DNA from 3 places in the Catenuloplanes atrovinosus genome. Region 2 is predicted to be linked to each of the others. Evidence: riboswitches for the same ligand, from Rfam matches in the RefSeq annotation. Region 2 holds a riboswitch; each other region holds the start of a gene.
The links. A riboswitch is a leader RNA that binds a small molecule or an ion and turns the genes downstream of it on or off. The one in region 2 is predicted to bind cyclic di-AMP.
Positions count from the first base shown of each region.

Region 1: it holds a riboswitch for cyclic di-AMP, as region 2 does, so the genes downstream of both, J2S41_RS27870 (C40 family peptidase) here and J2S41_RS31825 (coiled-coil domain-containing protein) in region 2, are expected to answer to the same signal.
Region 3: it holds a riboswitch for cyclic di-AMP, as region 2 does, so the genes downstream of both, J2S41_RS34440 (C40 family peptidase) here and J2S41_RS31825 (coiled-coil domain-containing protein) in region 2, are expected to answer to the same signal.

Region 1 covers NZ_JAVDYB010000001.1:6,301,944-6,307,300, forward strand. Annotated here, with positions in the region: gene J2S41_RS27855 (helix-turn-helix domain-containing protein) at 1-67, shown strand, start outside; gene J2S41_RS27860 (helix-turn-helix domain-containing protein) at 176-1,003, shown strand; gene J2S41_RS27865 (DUF6232 family protein) at 1,181-1,636, opposite strand; cyclic di-AMP (ydaO/yuaA leader) riboswitch at 2,420-2,564, shown strand; gene J2S41_RS27870 (C40 family peptidase) at 2,573-3,601, shown strand; gene J2S41_RS27875 (DUF6642 family protein) at 3,649-4,269, opposite strand; gene J2S41_RS27880 (sigma-70 family RNA polymerase sigma factor) at 4,457-5,357, opposite strand, start outside.
Region 2 covers NZ_JAVDYB010000001.1:7,140,563-7,153,024, forward strand. Annotated here, with positions in the region: gene J2S41_RS31810 (50S ribosomal protein L36) at 1-18, shown strand, start outside; gene J2S41_RS31815 (HAD family hydrolase) at 172-852, opposite strand; gene J2S41_RS31820 (glycosyl hydrolase) at 999-3,920, shown strand; gene J2S41_RS31825 (coiled-coil domain-containing protein) at 3,962-4,957, opposite strand; cyclic di-AMP (ydaO/yuaA leader) riboswitch at 4,960-5,090, opposite strand; gene J2S41_RS31830 (glycoside hydrolase family 65 protein) at 5,308-7,674, opposite strand; gene J2S41_RS31835 (HAD family hydrolase) at 7,734-8,486, opposite strand; gene J2S41_RS31840 (ABC transporter ATP-binding protein) at 8,700-10,007, opposite strand; gene J2S41_RS31845 (glycosyltransferase family 2 protein) at 10,178-11,383, opposite strand; gene J2S41_RS31850 (CDP-alcohol phosphatidyltransferase family protein) at 11,383-12,462, opposite strand, start outside.
Region 3 covers NZ_JAVDYB010000001.1:7,735,606-7,740,962, forward strand. Annotated here, with positions in the region: gene J2S41_RS34430 (C40 family peptidase) at 292-1,161, shown strand; gene J2S41_RS34435 (LamG domain-containing protein) at 1,359-2,180, shown strand; cyclic di-AMP (ydaO/yuaA leader) riboswitch at 2,319-2,492, shown strand; gene J2S41_RS34440 (C40 family peptidase) at 2,555-3,493, shown strand; gene dcd (dCTP deaminase) at 3,594-4,172, opposite strand; gene J2S41_RS34450 (pyridoxamine 5'-phosphate oxidase family protein) at 4,227-4,748, shown strand; tRNA gene J2S41_RS34455 (tRNA-Gly) at 4,796-4,866, shown strand.

The sequences.
Region 1 (5,357 bases), 840 kb from region 2:
GAAGCTCGCACTCAACCCCAGCGAGTCCCTCGAAATGATCAACAAAATGGTCACCCAGATGGTCTGACCACCCCTAGTCAGGTGCGGCTACGCGATGACACACGATCAGAGCGAAGACCCAGGCCACGGACCACGGTCGACGAAGCGCACGGTTGCGGCGCGACAGGGCCCCTCGATGGGGCGGCGGCGCCTCAGCCACGCGCTGAAGGCGGCCCGGGAGGCGGCCGGCAAGACCCGCGCCGAGGTGGCGGCCGCCATGGACTGGTCGCTGTCGAAGGTGATTCGCATCGAGGCCGGCACCGTCGGCATTTCCACGATCGACGCCCGCGCGCTGACCGGGCTGTACGGCATCACCGAGCCCGACCGGGTGGAGGAGATCCTCGGCCTGGCCCGCAACTCGCGCCTGCGCACCTGGTGGTCGACGCTGCGCGACCGGGTCAACCCGTCCTACTACGCCTACATCGGGCTGGAGGACGAGAGCGTGGAGGTGCTTTACTTCGCCCCGACCACGCTGCCCACGCTGTTGCAGACCCGCGGCTTCGCGGCCGGCGGCGCGCCGGTGCGGCCGATGGACGAGGACGACCGGGACACCCGGATCAACGTGCGGCTCCGGCGCCAGGAGGAGATCCTCAACAAGAGGCGCCCGCCCCGGATCACCGCGATCATCGACGAGGCCGTGCTGCACCGGATCGCGCACGCGCCGAAGCGGGCGCCGGAGCAGCTCACCCACCTGGTCTCGCTGAGCGCGTCGCCGCACATCACGATCCAGGTGCTGCCGTTCAGCGCGGGCCCGCCGCCGGTGGTGGCGCCGTTCGCGATCCTGCAGTTCCCGGACCCGGAGGACGCGGACGTCATGTTCGTGGAGAACGCGGTCACCGACGAGGTCATCGACCGCCCCGAGGAGGTCCGGCCGTACCTCGACGTCTTCCGCGAGTTGCGGGACAAGGCGCTGGACCCGGCGGAGTCACTGGCGATGATCAAGGAAATCGTCGGCGGCGAATGACGAAGCGCCTTTCCGGCCGGAACCGCCAAAGGCGCCATGGTCATGGGCGCGCCCGGGGAAGCGCGCCCATGATCTCCCAATGTGGTCCGTGAACCAGCGGGCTATCTGAAGGGGTCGTGTCGTGCCGCCACACCCCGGTCCGGAATTGTCACTCGGGCACGGACATCGTGCTTCGACTCACATGCTGTACGGGTCGATCGACGACACCGGCGCCCGGACGGCACCGAGCTTCGCGACCTCCTGTGCGCGCACCAGTGCGCGGGAGATCTGGCCGTACTGCCTCTCGTTGTCGCTGACGAACAGCCGGACCGTCATGCCGTGGTAATCGCCCCAGAGTTCCCAGACGCGCGGCCGGGTGCGATTGCCGACCACGCCGAGCAGCATCGGCACCAGCGCCGCCGCGCCGAGCACGACGTAGGTGGCCGGGCCGAGCCCCTGGAGACCGTTGCCGAAGCTGAGTGCCGCGAAGACCGCCAGCAGGCTCACCCCTGAGGCGGCCACCGCACGCACCGTGAGCCGGTCGAATGGGCCTCGCACGGTGCGCAGCCCTGCCAGCTCGCTGGTCGGCCAGCGCCGGCCGCCGACCTCGAAGTACTCGGGGGTGACGATGACGTCGGCCGTCTCGAACGCCACCCGGGTGCTCGGCGCGGCACCGGGAGATACGTAGCGACGGGTTGAACGCGGCGAGTAACGAGCGCTATTCTCCATCGGAGTCCTCCTGCGGCTCTTTAGGAGTTGGTCTGTTGTTTACGGCGATCGCGGGTGGTGTTTCCGGTTGCCGCCGGTCACCACCCCGCGTCCGCCGCGGTGGCTTTCCCCGCCCCCGGGGAAAGACGATCTCCGGAGTCCTGTGGCGTGGACTCCGAGGATCACGTGATGCGTTAGCGCGCGCTGCGGGAAAATCGCCTGGGCTCCCGTGCCGAGAAGCGTCTCCCTTGCGGGAGAACCCTGAGACCTCCCCAATGGCCATACTCCCAACCGCACGCCACTAATGGGAAGGGGGCAATCTGCCACCTGGCAGATTTCCACCCGTCAGGGCTGCGCGGCAGACGATTTCCTGTGGCGTTTATACGCATTTGCCCGAGAAGTGGAACGGGAAGCGTCCGCAAGAACTCGCAAATTGCGTATTCCGCGCGTTCATCACCGCCGCCGCATCGATCAATTACTCCAAGAAGGCATTCCTTTACTCTCCGCTATCACGAAATTTGCCCCATTCTCGGCGAAAGCCCACAGATGACCGCCGTCACCCTTTCGATACTCCGATTTGGTCGTTACCGTGGGTGGGCCGGACCTGGTCCGCAGTCACTCCCCCCGGAATGACGCCAGCCCGGCGCCGCCGAATCGCCCGGCCTCGGCCGGCGGTGCACCCCCGCACCGTCCGGAATCGAGCCCGCCGATCGCCGGTCCTGCCGGGCCCACCCGGCGTGGCCCTCGAGCGGTGTTGCGGCGAACCGGGGACCCATCAGAGTCCCATCCGGGGTGAATCCGTGCGCACGCGCGGTAGGGCGTCCTTCTGGCCCGAATCCGTCAGCTAACCCGGTAGGCGGCAGGGAAGAAGGGTCCACCCCGTTGTCAGCTTCGCGTGCGATCCTGCGCGCCACCGTGCTGGCGGCCATCGCGGTCGGCGTTCTCGCGCCGGCCACCGCCGTCCACGCCGAGCCGTCCAGCGCCGACCTCACCAAGCAGATCGACAAGGCTTCCCACGAGCTGGAAGTCGTGATCGAGTCCTACAACAAGCTCAATGAGGAGCTGAAGGCCACCCAGGCCGCCGCGAAGCAGCTCAGCGACAAGACCGCCGCGCTCGAGGAGCAGGTCAAGGAGGCGAGCACCTCCGTCGGCCAGCTCGCCAATCGGGCCTACAAGTCCGGCCGCTTCGGCGAGGCGAACACGTTGCTCACGCTCACCGACAGCCAGGACCTGGTCGCCGGCCTCAGCGTGCTCGAGCAGCTCGCCGAGACGCGCAACGACGAGGTCGCCGTCTACACCGCCACCGAGGCGCAGTACGCCGAGGAGAAGGCCAAGCTCGACGCCGCCGAGAAGAAGCAGAAGGCGCAGCGGGACGAGGCCGCCAAGCGCCGGGCCGGCATCGAGGGCGAGCTGAAGAACCTGTACTCGCTGCGCAAGGCCGCGTACGGGCGGGAGCAGGAGGAGGCGGCCGCGCGGACGCCGGTGAACAACGGCGGCAACAACGGCGGCGGTGGCAGCAACGGCGGTGGTGGCAACAACGGTGGCGGCGCCGTCCCGAGCGCGCCCGCCGGGTCGAGCAGCGTGGTCCAGTTCGCCTACGCGCAGCTCGGCAAGCCGTACATCTACGGCTCCGCGGGCCCGAACGGATTCGACTGCTCCGGCCTGGTGAAGGCGGCGTGGGCGACGGCCGGCAAGTCGCTGCCGCACAACGCGGCCATGCAGTGGAACGTGGTGGCGCACATACCCGCCTCCGCGGTGAAGCCGGGCGACATGGTCTTCTACCGCGATCTGGCGCACGTCGCGATCGCCATCGGCGGCGGCAAGGTGATCCACGCGCCCCGGCCGGGCGAGGTGCTCACCATCGCACCGATCAACATGATGCCGCCGTACGGCTACGGCCGGGTCAGATAGGCGGCACGGCGCGAAAGGGCGGGTACCCCACGGGTGCCCGCCCTTTCTCACACCGCGGTGGCCTGCACCGGCACCCGCCCGCGCGTGCCCGGCCGCCAGGTGCGCCCGTTCGCGTAGACGATCCGGAAACCCAGGTAGGCGGCCAGCTCCCGCCACGGCCCGGAGCCCATCCGCTTCTCCGCCGCGTTCACCATCGCGCCGTTGGCCAGCACGTCCAGCAGTACGGTCTCGAACGCGGCCGAGTCCACCCAGTCGACCTCGCGGGTGTAGCCGCACACCATCGCGGCGCCGGAGACGTCCAGGAAGTCCAGCAGCGTGGCGTCCGAGGCCTTCAGCACGGAGCAGGACCCGAAGTAGAGGCGCTTGTCCTGGCAGCGCCCGGCCAGTTGCTCCGCCACGTCGTCCAGCTCGACCGCGGCCTTGTCGGTCAGGCACAGCCGGCCCGGCTCGCCGTGCATGGCGAAGAACCCCACGCGGTAGTCGCTGTACTGCTTCAGCAGCCACCGGTCGAGGAAGTAGCTCAGCTCCTCGGGGGTGGCCACGTCACGGTAGATGAACCGAATCCGGCGCAGGCGCTCCAGCAGTTCCAGCGTGGGGATGACGGAGCCTCGCTCGTAGAGGTCCCGGTGCCACTGACCCTCCACGCAGAAGATGCCGCCGCGCGCCACATCGCCTCCCCCGAGCTGTGGTTTCCCGTACCCCGCAGGCGACCCTACCCATCCCGCGCCGCCCTGCCCATCGCTGACGCGGTGGCCATCGCGACGCGACGCGGCCGCAGTGACGAACGCAACGGCCGGCCCCGGGGATCGGGACCGGCCGGTTCGTTCGTACCGCCGAGGGGTGTGGGGTTGTGGTCTAGGCCGCCTGGAGGCCCTCCGCGCGGGCCAGCTCGCGCAGCCGGCCGAGCGCCTGGATCTCCAGCTGGCGGATCCGCTCCCGGGAGAGCGAGAACCGCGAGGCCACCTCGGTCAGCGAGTGCTCACGGCCGTCCTCCAGGCCGTACCGCGCGCGCATGATGCCGGCGGAGCGGTCGTCGAGGTGGTTGAGCAGGCCCTCGATGCGCTGACGCTCCAGGCCGGTGAGCACGATCTCCTCCGGCGAGGGGGCGTCCGAGTCGGCGACCAGGTCGCCGAGGTTGGTGTCGCCGTCGTCGCCGACCGGGGTGTCCAGCGACACCGTGTCCTGCGACCAGCGGATCAGCTCCAGCACCCGCTCCACGGTCACGCCCAGCGCGGTCGCGATCTGCGCCGGCTCGGGGTCGGACCCCAGCTCGCGGGTGAGCTGGCGGGTGACGTTGCGCATGCGGTTGACGTCCTCCACCAGGTGGACGGGGAGCCGCACGGTGCGCTCCTGCTGCGCGATGGCGCGGCTGATCGCCTGGCGGATCCACCACGTGGCGTACGTCGAGAACTTGTAACCGCGCTCGTAGTCGAACTTCTCGACCGCGCGGACCAGGCCGGTGTTGCCCTCCTGGATCAGGTCGAGCATCGGCATGCCGGAGCGGACGTAACGCCGGGCGATCGAGACGACGAGCCGCAGGTTCGCGCGGATGAACTCGTCCTTGGCACGGTTACCCTCGACGATCAGGCGCTCGAGCTCCTCGCGGCTCACGCCGGCCGGGAGCTGGTCGCCGTCGAGCAGGTACTCCGCGTAGAGACCCGCCTCGATCGCCTTGGAGAGATCGACCTCACGCGCCGCGTCGAGCAGAGGTGTCCGGGAGATCTCGTGCAGGTAGACTCCGACGAGGTCGCGCTCC
Region 2 (12,462 bases):
AACGGCCGGCAGGGCTAGGACGGGCCTGTGGATCTCGTCGAGCCGAGGCGAGGTGCGGGTGTCGTCCGGCGTGCGGCGCGGAAGTCCACATACTGCTTCCCCGACGTGCGGGCAGGCGGCACCCGGGCCACGCCCGAGGCCGGCGAAGATCCGCAAGCCGCGCCGGTCGCCCTAGAAGTGCTTGCGCAGCGCGGTGAACGACGGCAGCTCGAGCACGCCGGTGTCGGCCGGGTCGAGGGCGGCGTGCTCCAGCTCCCAGGTGTGCGGGTGCGGGATGAAGACCGCGTTCCACCCGGCCCGGCGCGCCGGGATGATGTCCGACTTCGGAGAGTTCCCGATCATCCAGGTGTCGGCCGGGTCGAACGCCATCGACTCGGTCAGCCGCAGGTAGGTGGCGAGGTCCTTCTCCCGCACCACGTGCACGCTGCCGAAGTGCCCGGCCAGCCCGGAGGCGGCCAGCTTCCGGCGCTGCTCCGCGTCGTCGCCCTTGGTCAGCAGCGCCAGCTCGTGCCGGGTGCCGAGGTCGGCGAGCGTCTCCGCGACCTCCGGCATCAGCTCGACCCGGTCGAAGACCAGCGCGGCGGCCAGCTCCTCGATCTCGCGGCGCTCCGCCTCGGTGGCCGGGCGCTCGTGCAGCCGCTCGAAGCACTCCCGCAGGTTGCGCAGGAAGACGCGGCTGCCGTACCCGTAGGTGGCCGCGTTGGCGCGCTCGACGTCGTTGAGCACGGCGCGGATCGCGGCGTGCTCCAGCGTGGGGTGCGCCAGCCAGGCGAGGAAGTCGTCGACCACGCGGATGAAGAGGATGTTGTTCTCCCACAGCGTGTCGTCCGCATCGAAGACCAGGGTGCCCATGCCGGACATCCGATCACGCGGCCGGATCGGTGTCGCGCGGGTTTCCTGAGGTATTGACCACAGACCCGGTCCGTTCCTATGGTCGTATCAACCGACGTTGTTGAAACGTTTCACGAACCCGGCGGGCACCCGGGGAAAGGTCGGACATGAGTGGACTGAGGCGCCGTACCGTGCTGGCTCTGGGAGCGGGCACGCTGGCGGCCGGCTGGGGCGCGGTCCCGGCCGAGGCGGACACCGGCCGGAACGACTTCGCCCGTCCCGCGACCGGGTTACGGCCGTACTTCCGCTGGTGGTGGCCGGACGGGCTGGTCGACCCCGCGGAGATCCGGCGCGAGGTGGACCAGATCGCGGCGGCCGGGTTCGGCGGCGCGGAGATCGCGGCCGTGCACCACAGCGTGCGGGACAAGGCCGCGCTGGACACCGCCGGTCACGGCTGGGGCACCGCGGCGTGGACCCGCGGCGTCGAGGCCGCGCTCGACCAGGCCGCCCGGCGCGGCATCACCATCGACCTGACGATCGGCCCGTCCTGGCCGGCCGCGGTCCCGACCGTCACGCCGGACGGCCCGGCCGCGGTGCAGGAGCTGGCGCACGGCGTGGCCACCGTGGCGGCCGGCGGCACGTTCGACGGCCCGGTGCCGGCCTCGGTGACCGCCGCCGCGCCGTCCGTCACCCGGCAGACGCTGATCGCGGTGCAGGCGGTGCGGGTGGACCCGGCCAACGCCACGCGCAAGGAGACCGGGCTGGCCGCGGACTCCGTCACCGACCTCACCGCGCGCGTGACGGACGGGCGGCTGACCTGGACCGCGCCGGCCGACGGCGACTACCTGGTGCTCGCCTACTGGCAGCGCGGGTCCGGGCAGGAGCCGGAGTCCGGGCCGCACACCAGCCCGGACGCGTACGTGGTGGACCACTTCAGCGCGGCCGGCACCCAGGCGGTGATCGACTTCTGGGAGGCGCGGCTGCTCACGCCGCGCATCCGGGCGCTGCTGCGCCGCGCCGGCGGCTCCCTCTTCGAGGACTCGATCGAGCTGGAGACGCACGCGCTCAACTGGACGCCCGCGATGCTCACCGAATTCCAGCGTCGCCGGGGGTACGACCTGCGCCCCTACCTGCCCGCGGTGGTACGGGTGAAGGAGGCGACGGTCTACGCGTTCGACGCGGCGACGAGCCGCCGGGTGCGCGCGGACTACTGGCAGACGATCTCCGATCTGTTCACCGAGCACCACTTCGTGCCGCTGACCCGCTGGGCGCACTCGCTCGGGCTGACGTTCCGGGCCCAGCCGTACGGGCTGGAGACGGACGCGATCGCGGCGTCCGCCGTGGTCGACGTGCCGGAGGGCGAGTCGCTGGGGTTCAAGAACCTGGACGACTACCGGTGCCTGGCCGGTGGGCGGGACATGGGCGGGCGGGCGCTGCTGTCCTGCGAGGCGGGCGCGTACCAGGGCGGCGCCTACAACACCACGTGGAAGAGGCTGCTGCGCACGATGGGTGGCGCGTACGCGGCGGGGCTGAACCAGACCGTGTTCCACGGCTTCTCGTACGCGACCGCGCCCGGTGCGGCCTGGCCCGGCTTCGCCGCGTTCACGCCGTACTCCGGCGCGATCGGCTACGCCGAGTCGTGGGGCCCACGGCAGCCGAGCTGGCGGCATGCGCCGGACGTGGCCGCCTACCTGGGCCGGGTGCACCTGGCCGGCCGGATCGGCGTGAACCGGGTCGACGCGGCGGTCTTCCGGCAGAAGGGCTACAGCAAGACCGGCATCGGCGCGTCCTGGTTCACCTCGGACGGCGTACCGTCCGGGTGGACGCACCAGATGATCAGCGCGCCGCTGCTGGCGCTGCCCAGCGCGACGGTCCGCGACGGCCGGCTGGCCCCGGACGGCCCGGCCTACCGGGTGCTGCTGGTGGAGCCGGACCCGTTCTCCGGCTCGGCCGCGACGCTGGACCTGCCGTCCGCGCGCCGAATCCTCGCGCTGGCGCGGCAGGGCCTGCCGGTCGTGCTGCTCGGCGACTGGTCCGCCGCCACCGTGCCGGGCCGGGCCACCGGCGACGAGGACGTCGCGCTGCGCGCGCTGCTGGCCGAGCTGACCGCGCTGCCCCGGGTACGGACCGTGGCCGCGAAGACCGAGGTCGGCGCCGCGCTGGCGAGCCTCGGGCTGCGGCCGGCCGTCTCCTACGCGCGGACGTCCACGCTGTTGCACGGGCACCGGGTGGACCGCGGGACCGACTACTACTACCTGGTCAACGGCAAGCACGCGGAGACGGTCAAGCCGCCGGTGGCCGCGATCGACCACGACGTGACGCTGCAGCGGTCGAGCCGGACGGCGGTGCCGTACCGGATCGACCCGTGGACCGGCGCGCGTGAGCGGATCGCGGTCTACACCGCGGACGGCGACCGGGTGACGATGCGGGTGGCGTTGCAGCCGGGCGAGTCGGCGATCGTGGTGCTGGACGCGCCCGGCGCGGCGAACCGGCACGTGACCGCGACGACCGCGGACCGGGTGCTGGCCACGGAGCGCGGGCTGACGCTGCGCGCCGCGACCGGTGGCACGTACACCGCGACGCTGGACGACGGGCGGACCGTGAGCCGGACGATCCCGGCGGTGCCGGCGCCGATCCCGCTCACCCGGTGGACGCTGCGGGTGGCGGACTGGCGGCCGGGGTCCAGTGCGACCGAGACGCTCTCCGTGACGCACACGGTGGAGCTGGACGGGCTGCGGCCGTGGACAGAGCTCCCGGGGCTGGCGGACGTGTCCGGCGTCGGGCGGTACACGGCCGTGGTGGACGTGCCGGCGTGCGCCGGGGCGTACCTCGGCCTGGGCGAGGTCTTCGACACCGCCCGGGTGACCGTGAACGGGCGCGCGGTGCCGGTGAGCCCGCTGAACCCGGTGGCGGACGTGGGGCCGTACCTGCACGAGGGCCGGAACACGATCGAGGTGGAGGTGGCGACCACGCTGAACAACCGGCTGCGGGTCGCCGATCCGGCGGTCTACGGCGTGGCGCCGCGCCAGGCCTACGGGCTGACCGGGCCGGTCACGCTGATTCCGTACGGCGAGGTGCGGGTCTGGTGACGAAGGAGCCCGCGGCGCGTGCCGCGGGCTCCTTCGTCACGTCAGATGACGGATAGATGCACGTGGTTCGTATGGTCACCGGACGGGGTGCCGCCGCCCGCGTACGACTGCCAGCCGCTCGACGGTAGCCAGATCCGGCTGTACCAGATCACGTAGAGCACGCCGAGCCGGTCCGCGTTCTTGATGTAGAAGTTGGCCAGGTTGTCGCCGTAGGCCTTGTCCGCACCGAACGCGACGCCGCCGAAGCCGCTCGCCTGCGCCGACCAGTCGCAGGCCCGGCCGCGCGGATGCTCACCACCGTCCTCGGCGCTGCGATAGCAGGAGACGAAGTGGTTGAAGCCGGCCGACTTGGTCTGCTGGTAGGCGTGCAGCAGGCGGGGGGTGATGCAGCCGCCGGTCGTGGGGTCGTCCACGGTGCAGCTCTCGGCCGGGAACGAGCCGTCCGCGCCGCGCTCGGTCGCGACCGCGACCGCCGCGGAGCCGCTGCCGGACTGCACGTTCGCCGCGGCGCCGCCGCCCGCGGCCTTCAGCGCGTTCTCCGCCTGCTTCTTCCGCTTGTCCATGGTCTCGACCTGCTTCTTCTGCTCACCGATCTCAGCCTCGATGGCAGACTTCGCACGGGTGGCCTCGTCCTTGGCCTCGACCAGGTTCTGTACCTGCTTCTCCTGGTTGATCGTCATGGTCTCGAGCAACGTCGCACGGTCCATGAAACCGTTGCCCTCGGAGACGTTCAGCATCGCGACCATGGGGGCGAGGCGACCGTTGCGGTAGGTCCGGCCGGCCAGCTCGCCCACCGTCTCCTCGCGCTTCTTGAGGTCGGCCTCGATGGTCTTGAGCTCCTCGGTCAGCTCCTTCTGGCGCTTCTCCGAGGCGGCGAGCTTGTTCTTCGCCTCGATGTAGCCCTTGCTGGCCGCGTCGAGCTGCTTCCTGAGCTGTTCCGTGCCGCCCTCGTCGATCGCGTAGGCGGGCGCTGCGAACGCTGCGGTGGCAACGCTCGCCAGCAGCACGGCGAGTGCCGCTATTCGCCGTAGGCGCATCATGTTCCTCTCCTCAACCGCCGGCCGGGTTAGCTGACGGGTTCGGGATGGGAACGACACCCCTACCGCTGGCGCGGATTCACCCCACGAACGTGGTTCCCCGACTCGCTGAGCGATTTGGCGGTGGTCGCCACGGGCACCGGGCGCGCCCGCCGATGACGACCGGCGGCAAGACTACCCAGTCGCTGCTAGGACGACCGCTCTAGATCCGGAAACTTAAGAATTCCCTATAGTGACGCAAAGTGCCCGCTCAATAACAGGAAACCATAGAGACACATCGACACGGTATGCGAAAAGGCCGCCCCGGATAATCGGGGCGACCTTTCCTATACTAATTGTCGAACAGTCAATTACAGAGAGCTTGCACGACGGGCCGGTGCGCGGCCCGCGGGCTGGTGCGGCTCCGGCCCCACGTGGGTCCGCTCCGGGATTCCCATCGTCACCGGCTTGTCCGCCGACACCGTCACCAGCTCGCCGTGGTGCACAAGTGTGATGCTCTTCTCACCGGTGCCGTTACGCAGCGAATAGGTGACCTCGTCGCTGCGTACATCCACCCGCAGCCGCAGCCCGCGCCAGAGCAACGCGAACTCCATCCGGGTGATCCGCTCCGGCAGCCGCGGGTTGAACGACAGCTGGCCGCCGTGGTCCCGCATGCCGCCGAGGCCCATCACCAGCGAGATCCACGAGCCGCCGAGCGACGCCACGTGCAGGCCCTCGCGCGCGTTGTTGTGCAGGTCGTGCAGGTCCATCAGCGCGGCCTCGCCCAGGTAGTCGTGGGCGAGCTCCAGGTGGCCGGTCTCCGCCGCCAGCACCGCCTGGGTGCACGCGGACAGCGACGAGTCGCGGACCGTCCGGGCCTCGTAGTAGGCGAAGTTGCGCGCCTTCTCCTCGTCGCTGAACGCGTCGCCGCGCCACAGCATCGCGAGGACCAGGTCGGCCTGCTTCACCACCTGCTTGCGGTACAGGTCGAAGTACGGGTAGTTGAGCAGCAGCGGGTAGTTCTCCTGCGGCGTGCCCTCGAAGTCCCACTCCTGCAGCCGGGTGAAGCCCTCCGACTGCTGGTGCACGCCCAGTTCGTGGTCGTACGGCAGGTGCACGGCCGCGCCCGCGTCCCGCCAGCCGGCGATCTCCTCGTCGTCGACGCCGGCCGCCCGGGCCTTGTCCGGGTACTTCAGCGCCACGTCCGCCGCGGCGTAGAGGTTCAGCTGCGCCATCAGGTTGGTGTAGATGTTGTCGTCGACCACGGCCGTGTACTCGTCCGGGCCGGTCACGCCGTCGATGTGGAAGCGGCCGTGCCGGTCGTGGTGGCCGAGCGAACGCCACAGCCGGGCCGTCTCGATCAGCAGGTCGAAGCCGTAGTCGTGCTCGAAGTCCTCGTCACCGGTGGCGAGCACGTAACGCCGGGCCGCGTCCGCGATGTCCGCCGCGATGTGGAACGCGGCGGTGCCGGCCGGCCAGTACGCGGAGCACTCGTGCCCGCGGATGGTCCGCCACGGGAACGCGGCACCGCGCAGGCCGAGCGTCTCGGCCCGCTCCTTGGCCAGGTCGAGGGTGGCGTGCCGCCAGCGCAGCACGTCCTTGGCCGCGTCCGGCTGCGTGTACGTGAGCACCGGCAGCACGAACGTCTCCGAGTCCCAGAACGTGTGGCCGTCGTACCCGGGGCCGGTGAGCCCCTTCGACGCGATCGGCCGCATCTCCGCCCGGGCGCCGGCCTGCAGCACGTGGAACAGCGCGAAGCGCACCGCCTGCTGCACCTCCGGGTCGCCCTCGACCTTGACGTCCGAGTGGTCCCAGAACGCGTCGAGGTACTCCCGCTGCGCCGCGACCAGCCCGTCCCAGCCGGTGAGCCGGGCGCTGGCCAGCGCGGCGCCGACCTGGTCCCGCAGCGCGGGCACCGAGCGGCGCGACGACCAGCCGTACGCGATGAACTTGACGATCCGCAGCTTCTGACCCGGCTCGAGCATGCAGGCGACCGTGGTGCGCAGCCAGTCCGGGTTGCCCTCGGTCTTGACCATGTGGCGGCCCTCGGTCTCCACCACGTGCTCCATCGCGGCGGCCATCCGCAGCTTGCTCGTCTTGGTGCTGTGGATCAGCAGCCCGCCCAGTTCCTGGGTGAGCTCCTCCTCCGCCAGCAGCGGCGACTCCAGCAGCGCCGCGACCCGGGGGTCGCGCTTGGTGGGCGGCAACTGCTCGTTCGCCACCAGCTCGGACTGCACGATCACCCGGGCCGGGCCGTTGACCGGCTCGACCTCGTAGGCGATCGCGGCGATCGCGCGCTGGGTGAACGACACCAGCCGGGTCGAGCGCACCCGCACCGACCGGCCGGCCGGCGAGACCCACTCGACCTCGCGCTCCAGCGTCCCGGCCCGCATGTCCAGCACGCGCTCGTGGGAGACCAGGTCGCCGTACCGGACGTCGAACGGCTCGTCGTCGACGAGCAGCCGGATCGGCTTGCCGTTCGTCACGTTCACGATCGTCTGCCCGGACTCCGGGAAGCCGTAGCCGGCCTCCGCGTAGGGCAGCGGCCGGAGCTCGTAGAAGGAGTTCAGGTACGTGCCCGGCAGACCGTGCGGCTCGCCCTCGTCCAGGTTGGCCCGGAGGCCGATGTGGCCGTTGGAGAGCGCGAACACGGACTCCGACTGTGCCAGGACGTCGAGGTCGAGCCGCGTCTCGCGGACATGCCAGGGCTCGACCGGATAAGCCCGCTCTCGGATCACAGCGATCCCTTTCAGTGTTGATCTGAGCCCGTCGGTGAACCACCGGCGGGTTGCCGTCCCTATCGGGGCTCGCCGCCGTCCAGGAGTTCGGCGAGATCCGATACGACGATGTCGGCGCCGTGGGCACGCAACGCGTCCGCGTGCCCGACCCGGTCCACTCCGACCACAAACCCGAAGCCGCCGGCCCTGCCGGCCTCGACGCCCGCCAGTGCGTCCTCGAAAACCGCCGCGTTGCGAGGGTCGACGCCGAGCCTCTTCGCGGCGGCGAGGAACGTGTCCGGCGCGGGCTTGCCGGGCAGTCCCTCGGCCCGGGCGACCACACCGTCGACCCGTTCCTCCAGCAGATCCTCGATGCCGGCCGCGCGCAGCACGTCGCGGCAGTTGGCGCTCGCGGAGACGACGGCGGTCCGCATCCCCGCATCCCGCACCGCATGCAGGTAGGTGACCGAGCCGTCGTACACCAGTACCTTGCCCTCGGCGATGTACTTCAACACCAGGACGTTCTTACGATTTCCGATGCCGTTGACGGTCTCGGCGTCGACGCCGTCGTCCGGGGAGCCCTCCGGGAGCACGATGCCCCGGGACGCCAGGAATGTTCGTACGCCGTCGGCGCGCTGACGGCCGTCCACGTACATGAGGTAGTCGGAGCCGGGATCGAAGGGGACGAAGGGCATGCCCTCCGCCGCGGCGCGCCTGCTCAGGTACTCGTCGAAGGTCTCCTTCCAGGCCGCGTTGTGCACCAGCGCGGTCTGGGTGAGGACTCCGTCGAGATCGAACAGACAGGCAGTCACGTGAGGTGGAAGACCAAGCACCCGCTCAATTTAACTGTGAAACGGAAAGTTAACCGGATTTCGGCGGTGTCAAACCCCGGGCGCGGCGCCTCGTATGGTGCCCCTTCTCCCAGGTTATCGCCGGTCAGCCCACCTCCGTGGGAAAACGTTGAACCTTTCGTGTCGCCCGTCCGGCACAAGAGATCGCACAAAGGGTCCGTCGGTCCCGGGCCGTTCGACCCACATTGTTGATCTTCACCGCCAGCCCACGTCGATCCGGTCACCTCGCTCGTCGAAGAAGTGCAGCGCGTCCATCCGCACGCCGATCGCCAGCGGGCTGCCCGGGCGGATCGCCGGGTAGGGCGCCAGCCGGACCGCCAGCTCGGCCGGGCGCCGGTGGTGCCGCCCCGGGTCGCTCAGCACGCTCGTCCGGGTGCCGCCCGCCGCCTGCTCCTGCTCGGCCCGCTCACCGAACCGCCCGGTGAACCGCTGCACCGCCTGCCCCAGCCGCTGCATCGGCGAGACCGGCTCCGGGTCGACCTCGACCGCGGCGCCGCCCAGCTCGTCGACCAGCACCGCGGTGGCGCCCACGTCGACGAAGGCCAGCGACTCGTGGCCGTGGTGCTCCAGGTAGCGGATGCGACCCTGGAGCACGTCGCCCGGCGCGTCCGGCGCCACCGGCGTGAGCGCCTCCGCGCGCAGCCCGATCACGATGCGCTCGCCGTGGTAGTGCGAGACCACGCGCGCGCGGATGTCGTCCCACGGCAGATAGAGCGCCTGCTCGCCGAGGTTGAGCGCGACGTACCGATCGAGGTGCACGTAGACGGACGCCTCGATCAGGTTCATCCTGGGGCTGCCGAGGAACGCGGCCACGTAGAGCGTCGCGGGCCGGCCGTAGACCTCGGTGGGCGTGCCGACATCCTGCAGCACGCCCTTGCGCATGATCGCCACCCGGTCCGCCATGGTCAGCGCCTCGGCCTGGTCGTGCGTCACGTACATGGTGCTGACGCCCAGCTCGCGGACCAGGCCGGAGATCTCCGCGCGCAGCTCCGCGCGGAGCCCGCTGTCGAGGTTCGACAGGGGCTCGTCCATCAGGAACAGACCGGGGCGGCGGACGATCGCGCGCCCCATCGCCACCCGCTGGCGCTGACCGCCGGACAGCTGGCCCGGTCGCCGGCCGAGCAGCTCGCCGATGCCGAGCGCGCCGGCCACGTCCGCCACCCGCTCCGCGCGCGGTCCCGGCTCGACGCCGGAGAGGCGGAGCGGAAACGCGATGTTCTCGTTCACGGTCATGTGCGGATAGAGCGCGAAATCCTGGAACACCATCGCTATGCGCCGATCGCGGGGCGGAATCTCATTCGCCACCTCGCCATTGAGCAGCACGACACCACTGCTCGGATCCTCCAGGCCCGCGACCATTCGCAGCACCGTCGACTTGCCGCAGCCGGAAGGCCCCAGCAAGACCATGAACTCGCCGTCCTCGACGTCGAGATTGACCCTGTCGACCGCCACAGTTCCATCGGGGAACACCTTTGTGACGTCTTTGAGCGCGACGGTAGTCACCGCCACCTCCCCGCAACTTCTTCAGCCGGCCCCCGAGCTCTGTCCACTGTGACGAGCATCATCTCAACTAGCCCATCGGGTAAACGTGCCATGTTCACGGCGTAATCGCATGGTTACGGAAATCGCCCCCAACCGCCCCGCTGGCCGCTTTGACCGTTTTTACGCGTCATTTATCGGGACGAATCTTCCGATTTGATCTTGTAATCGACGGGGGTCGACGCCCGATTCACGACCGCACCTCTTCCTGTGAACATCCTGAACGCGGCGGCGGACAGGCGCCGAGGCATCGCGCGGCGGGCCCGGTAGAGCCGGCGAGGCAGATACGGCAGGCCGTCGTCCAGGAACGGCAGCGCGTGATAGCGGCGCAACCCGCGCCGGACCACCGGCACGCGGCCGTCCCGGCTGGCCCGGATCACCGTCAGCAGCTCCGGCACGCGGCGCTGCCGCACCAGGTGCCACTGCACCCGGGTAGCGGCCGGCAGCCCGTCCAGCACCCGCTGCGGCACCCGGTCCAGGAACGCGGCGCACCGGTCCAGGAACATCGTGCGGTAGTCGTCGTCGGCCTCGGGCAGCACACGCAGATAGAAGGCCAGGTCGGAGCGGACGGCGGAGGCGTCGTACCAGGCGCGCAGGTCCTCCCAGCCGCCGTCGCCCAGGAAGCGGCTGACGCGCTCCACCCCGGCGTACCGGTCCGCGAAGTTCCGCGGCTCCTCCCGGCGCTGGGTGATCGACCGGTCGTCGCCCTCGCGCCGCCGCCAGTGATAGACCGGCTCGTGCAGCACGTCCACCGCGCGGGCCAGCACGTGCGCCGGCACCATCACGGGCGTGTCCTCGTAGAGCACGCCCTCCGGGAACGCCAGCCCCTGCCGCTCCCAGAAGTCCCGGCGGAAGACCTTGTTCCAGGCGGTACGGTCGCCGAGCAGCTCGCGGTCGCGGGTCACGTGCGTGCGCAGCCGGGTGTGCGTGAAGATCCGCGCGTGCATGCGCGACGGGTGCAGGCCCCGCGAGTCCAGGCGCAGCGTGTTCCCGGTGGCGAAGTCCGAGCCGGTCCGGGCCAGCGCGGCGGCCAGCCGCCCGGAGGCGCACCGGGGCAGCACGTCGTCGCTGTCCACGAACTGCAGCAGCGAGCCGCGCGCATGCCGTACCCCGGTGTTGCGGGCCGCGCCCAGCCCCGCATTGGGCTGGGTGATCAGCCGGAACCGGTCGTCGCGGGCGGTGAACGCGGCCGCGATCCGCCCGCTGTCGTCGGTGGACCCGTCGTCGACCAGCACGACGTCGAGGTCGCGGTACGTCTGCGCCGCGATCGACTCCAGGCACTCCACGAGATAGGGCGCCACGTTGTGGACCGGCACGACGACACTGAGCACGGAGCCCATCAGCGGGCCTGCCTTCCTGGGACGAGATCGGGCTCAGCATCCCCCGCCGGGCGCGGCGCGCCCGGCAACCGCGCATCGCGCGTACGGGTGGTGCTGACCCGGCGGGCCAGCACCATCAGCGTGTAGGCCGCGACCGCCGGGACGGCCACGCCGCCCAGCACCGCCACCGCGAGCGACCGCCCGGACCAGCCCGGCTCCCAGCGCGGCCGGTAGCCCGCACCGGCCCGCGCGGTCAGATCGTAGTGGTGCATGGCCACCGCGAAGACCAGCGCGAACACCAGCCACGGCGGCACCCGGTGGACCACGCCCGCGCCGATCAGCAGCGAGAACTCGAGCAGGCGCAGCCCGGCCGGCAGCAGCCAGTCCAGCGGGCCGGTGACCGCGGGGAGCCGCCGCGCGAGCCACCCGTCGTCGCGCGCCGGGACCGGGTCGGCGGTCGCGAGCACGCTCACCCGCATGGCGCGCGACCGCAGCCCGCGCAACGCCAGCGTGTAGAGCAGCGCGGCGCCGCCCCAGCCGAGCACCGCGAGCAGCGCGGCGCGGCCACCGGCGCACGCGGCCAGCACGCCGATCAGTGCCCAGCGCTCGCCGATCGGGAAGACCACCACGCGCTTCAGCCAGTAGACCGGCGACCGGCCGTCCGCGATCACCCGGTCGGAGAGCCGGCCGAGCGCGCCGCCGGTCCGGCCGCGCGGCGCGGCGGTGTCGTGCAGCGTGGCGTACCAGGAGTCGGTCGCGTGCCGCACGGTCTGCGCCGCCATCGCCGCGACCGCGAGCCACCAGGCGCCGTCGTGGCCGAGCCGCACCGCGCCCGCGGCCAGGCCGGCGTAGACCGCGTACTCCTTGGCCCGGTCCGCCATGGTGTCCAGCCAGCCGCCGAGCGGCGTGAACCGGCGGGTGTAGCGCGCCACCTGCCCGTCCACGCAGTCCAGCACGAACCCCAGGTAGAGCAGGACCGCACCGGCGATCATGGCGGGCCGCGACGCCTGCGCGAAGCCGAGCGCGGCCGCCAGCGCGCAGAGCACGGAGAGCACGGTCACCGCGCTCGGGGTGAACCCGAGTCGCGCGCACGCCCGGGT
Region 3 (5,357 bases), 590 kb from region 2:
ATTAGTGGTGACCCGAATGCGGTACGAATTGGTATTCGCCATTGGGTTGATAACGGACGCGTAAACGTCCTAAGGTGAGTCTCCGTTACTCCGCCGGCACTTCCGATTCCGGTCCGGCAGACCTCTCACCCCCCACGGAGGCGAGCCACGGTGACGCCCAGGCTCTCGTTGCGTCCCCATCGTGTGTTGACGCGCGCTTTAATCTCGGCCGGCGCGGCTGTTCTCTTCAGCCTGACGCTGCTCTCCACCCCCGCTCATGCTGAGCCCACCCTCGCGGAGATCGAGGCTCAGATGGATGAGAAGTGGGCGGAGCTCGAGCCGACGATCGAGGAGTACAACAAGGTCCACAACGACCTGAAGGCGAACCAGAAGAAGCGGTCCGAGCTCGAAGCGAAGATGAAGCCGCTCAACGACCAGATGAAGGCCGCGGTCGACAAGGTCGGCGTGATGGCCAACCGGTCGTACCGTGCGGGTCCCGCGTCCGGGCTGAACTCGATCCTGCAGACCAGCTCACCCACCGCGCTGACGGACCAGCTGATCTACCTGGACCGGCTGGCCGAGGGCGAGCGGCAGGACATCGAGGCCGTCACCGCCGCCCGCAGCGAGATGGACAAGCAGAAGGCCGCGCTGGACAAGGTCGTCTCCGAGCAGGAGAAGCGGGACAAGGAGCTCGCGGACAAGAAAACGCAGGTCGAGAAGGAACTCGACGAGCTGGAGAAGCTGCAGGAGGAGGCGTACGGCTCGGTGGCCAACGTCCCGAGCAGCGGCAGCACCTCGCCCTCCGACGGCAACTGCTCGTCCTCCGGCGCCAGCGGCGTGGCCGCGACCGTCGTGGCGACCGCGTGTGCGCAGCTCGGCAAGCCGTACGTGTTCGGCGCGGCCGGCCCGGGCTCGTTCGACTGCTCCGGTCTGGTCGCGTTCTCCTACGCGGCGGCCGGCATCAGCCTGCCGCACAGCACCGTCTCGCAGTGGAACATGGGGACGTCGATACCCGCGGACCAGGCCCAGAAGGGCGACGTGGTGTTCTTCAACAGCAGCCTCAGCCACGACGGCATCTACCTCGGTAACGGCATGATGGTGCACGCGCCGCAGCCGGGCATGTCGGTCGAGGTGCTGCGCATCGACGTGATGCCGGTGGTCGGCTTCCGCCGGTACGGCTGACGCCGCGCCGTTTCGCAGTGGAGCCCTCGCCGGACGTACCGGCGAGGGCTCCTGCTTTTGCATGATTTTTGCGGCCGGCTGCGGTGGGTGGGCCGGGCGGCGGGACCGGCAATACCCACAATGGGGGAATGTCGGATTCACGCCGTATGCCAGTAATGCTGACCGGCCGGGTGGCTGCGGTCGCCGTGGGAGGTGCGGTGCTCGCACTGCTCACGGGCGCGGTGGTGGTGTCCGGCGGGTCGCCAGCGCCGTCGCCGTCCTCCACGGCGTCCGCGCCGCCGGCCTCCCCCTCACCCTCGCGCTCGGCCGCCGTGTTCTCGCCGGAGGCCTTCGTGGACGAGGAGACCACCTCGGCTCCGTCCGAGGTGGCGCGGGCCGCGGCCGGGCCGATCGCGGTCCGGTACACGTTCGACGGCGGTGCGGGCCGGCAGTTCCTGGACCTCACCGGCCGGTACGGCATGCGCGCGCGGACCGCGGTCGGCGGCGTGCTCGGCCTCGCCCGGCACGGTGCCGGCTGGGCCGCGGCCTTCCCGGCGCGCTGCACCGCGCTGCCGCAGAACTGCCCGCGCGCGATCCTGGAGGGCGGCCACCCCGCCGCGCTCAACCCCGGCACCCGGCGGTTCCAGTACGGCGCGTCCGTGCTGATGCGGCCCACCGACACCTCGGCCGGCGCGAACGTGCTGCAGAAGGGCTTCTCGGTCGGCGGCGGCACCCAGTACAAGCTGCAGGTGGACGGGATCGCCGGCCGGCCGAGCTGCGTGGTGGCCAGCCCGACCCGCATCTACCGGGTGATCGCGCCGGTGCGGGTGGCCGACGGGCGGTGGCACACGGTCGGATGCGTGCGGAACCGCGGCACGCTGTCGATCAGGGTCGACGGGGCGGCGCGCGGCACCGTCAAGCTCCCGGTCCGGCTGTCCATCGCGAATACCGAGCCGCTGCGAATCGGCGGGAAGAGTGTGACGGCCAACAACGATCAATATGCCGGCCAGATCGACGATGTATACGTGACGATCAATTAACGGACAGTTGCATAACGTACCGCGACGGCGTTTGTACGTACCGATTTTTGAGGTAGATCGGCTTGCGGCGTCCGTTTTGCCTCTCTAATCTTGGGGATCGCCAGGCTCGACGACGCGCGATCACCCCCGGTCGCCGCGAGCCTGACACCGCCGAATCATTCACTCGGATGAACCGGGGACCCAAGGCGCACTTGGGGTGAATCCGTCGGCCACCCACCGACGGTAGGGCGATGACCCTGTGGTGAGCGCTTCTGCACCGGCCTCACCCGCCCGAACCCGTCAGCTAACCCGGTAGGCGGTCAGGGACACGAGGGAGCAAGACTTCGGTGGCAGGCATTGCCGCACTCCGAAATCGGTCCGTCATAGTCGGTGCGATGTGCGCGCTGACCACCGCCCTGGTGGTCACGCTCGGCGGCACCGCCGCCCACGCGGAACCGACCGTGGCGGAGGTGGAGAAGCAGATCGACGAGGCGTGGACCGAGCTCGAGCCTACGATCGAGAAGCACAACTCCACCCGCCAGGAGCTGCAGAAGAAGAAAAAGCAGGCGGAGGTGCTGGGCACCAGGATTCAGCCGCTGCAGGCGGAGGTCGACCTGGTCATGGGCCGGGTCGGCGTGATCGCGGCGGAGGAGTACAAGACCGGCCCGGCGAGCACGCTCGGATCCATCCTGCTGACCGGCTCGCCCACCACGCTGACCAACCAGCTGGAGCTGCTCGACCACTTCGCCCGGACCCAGGGCCGCGACATCGCCGAGGTCGTCGAGCTGAAGGAGCAGCTGGAGGCGGAGAAGGCGCCGCTGGACGCGCTCATCGCCGACCTCACCACGCAGGAGGCGGAGCTCAGCCAGAAGACCAAGGAGATCAACGCCAAGGTCGACGAGCTGCAGAAGCTCCGGCTCCAGGTCTACGGCAACGGCGGCGGCGGCGAGCTGGCCCCGGCGCCCTGCCCGTACGAGTACCCCGGCGGCAAGCGCAGCGTCGTGATCAAGTTCGCGTGCGCGCAGATCGGCAAGCCGTACGTCTGGGGTGCGGCCGGCCCGGACGCCTTCGACTGCTCCGGCCTGATGCTCGCGGCGTACGCGCAGATCGGCATGTCCTTCCCGCACAACGCGGCCGCGCAGCGCGGGCTGATGAAGTCGGTCAGCCGCGACGAACTACAGGTGGCCGACTTCGTCTTCTACCGCGCCGACCTCAGTCACGTCGGCATGTACGCGGGCAACGGCTGGGTGGTGCACGCACCCAACCCGGCGGAACCGGTACGGATGATGAAGATGGACGCGATGCCGGTGCACAGCTTCGGCAGCCCGCTCTAACCCGTACGACGTGGAAGGCCGCCCTGCAGGGCGGCCTTTCTCATGCCGGCCTTTCTCATGCCGGCCTTTCTCATGCCGGCGACTCTCATGCCGGCGGCGCTCATGCCGTCGGCCAGGTGCGCCAGTTGCGCCAGGAGCGGCTCGGCGTGGGGCCGCGCTGGCCCTGGTAGCGGGAGCCGTAGACCTCCGAGCCGTACGGATGCTCGGCCGGCGACGACAGCCGGAAGATGCACAGCTGCCCGATCTTCATGCCCGGCCACAGCGTGATCGGCAGATTCGCCACGTTCGACAACTCCAGCGTGACGTGGCCGCTGAAGCCCGGGTCGATGAAGCCGGCCGTCGAGTGCGTCAGCAGACCCAGCCGGCCCAGGCTGCTCTTGCCCTCCAGCCGCCCGGCCAACTGGTCACCCAGCGAGATCACCTCCAGCGTGGAGGCCAGCACGAACTCCCCCGGGTGCAGCACGAACGGCTGACCCACCGGCACCTCGACCTCGGACGTGAGATCGTCCTGCTGCACGGACGGGTCGATATGCGTGTACAGGTGATTGTTGAAGACCCGGAACAGCCGGTCGAGCCGCACGTCGATGCTGGACGGCTGGACCAGCGCGGCCTCGAACGGATCGAGCGCCAGCGTGCCAGCCTTGATCTCGGCGACCAGATCCCGGTCGGAAAGCAGCATCCGGACACCTTAACCAAGCTGGCCGTTAGAACGCATGTTCGATAGGATTGCGGCATGGCTACCTGGACCGCTTTCGCCTCGTCACAGCCCGGTTTGGCCGCCGCCATCCGCTCCCTCATGCAGCAGTACGGTCCGGGCCTCGGCTACCTCGCCACCGTCCGCTCCGACGGCGGCCCCCGCGTCCACCCCGTCAGCCCCGTCATCACCGACGAGGGCCTCTTCTGCTTCATCGTCGACTCCCCCAAGCGCCGCGACCTCGACCGCGACGGCCGCTACGCGCTGCACAGCTTCCCGCCCGAGGACAGCGACGACGAGGCCTACCTCGCCGGCCACGCCCACGCCGTCACCGACCTCGCCCGCATCACCCGCCTCGCCGGCGACCTCCGCGCCGAACCCCACGTCGACTGGCGCCTCTACGAATTCACCATCGACGTCGCCATGCTCGCCCGCCACGGCCGCGGCGGCGCCACCCCCCTCGCCACCGACACCACCGCCCGCCCCGCCGTCCAGGTCTGGCGCGACCACGCCCCCTCCGTCGAAATCGTCATCGCCGCCTCCGGCGACTCACAGGCATAGGCGCTCGCGTACGGATCGGGCAACCAGGTAGAGTGGGTCCGCACCACGCGGGTGTAGTTCAATGGCAGAACATCAGCTTCCCAAGCTGACAGTGCGGGTTCGATTCCCGTCACCCGCTCGTCGTCGGAGCCCTGCTCGCGGAGTGCGCGAGCCGGGGCCTTCTCGCATTCTGCTCCGGGGCCGAGCCCCGGAAACCCCACGTCCCGGTGGTTGCGTTCATCGGTGACCTGGGGGCAGCGGTATCGACCGTCGCCGATGAGATCGGCACACGTTACCCGCTCGGCGGCGACGCGACTCTCGCGCTCCGCGCCGAAGAGCCGGCTGCGTGCCACCAACGTGCCATCAGACTGGTAGATCAGCGGGCGCGTGGGTAGCGCCCGCAGCCTCCATGTGGTGATAGACGACCTGGTCGAGCGATTGTTGAGCGTCTTCGGTCCAGGTTGTGCTGCTTCGTGGCGTTCTGCGCTGCCCTCGGCGGGTGGGTGAGAGGACTATCGTTGTGTGGGGTGGCTGGTGGGAGGGGGCGTTGCCATGAGCGCTGAGGGTGTGCGGGCGCCTGCTGGGTCTCGATATGGGGATCAGCGACCGTATGTGGTGGTGGCGGATTTG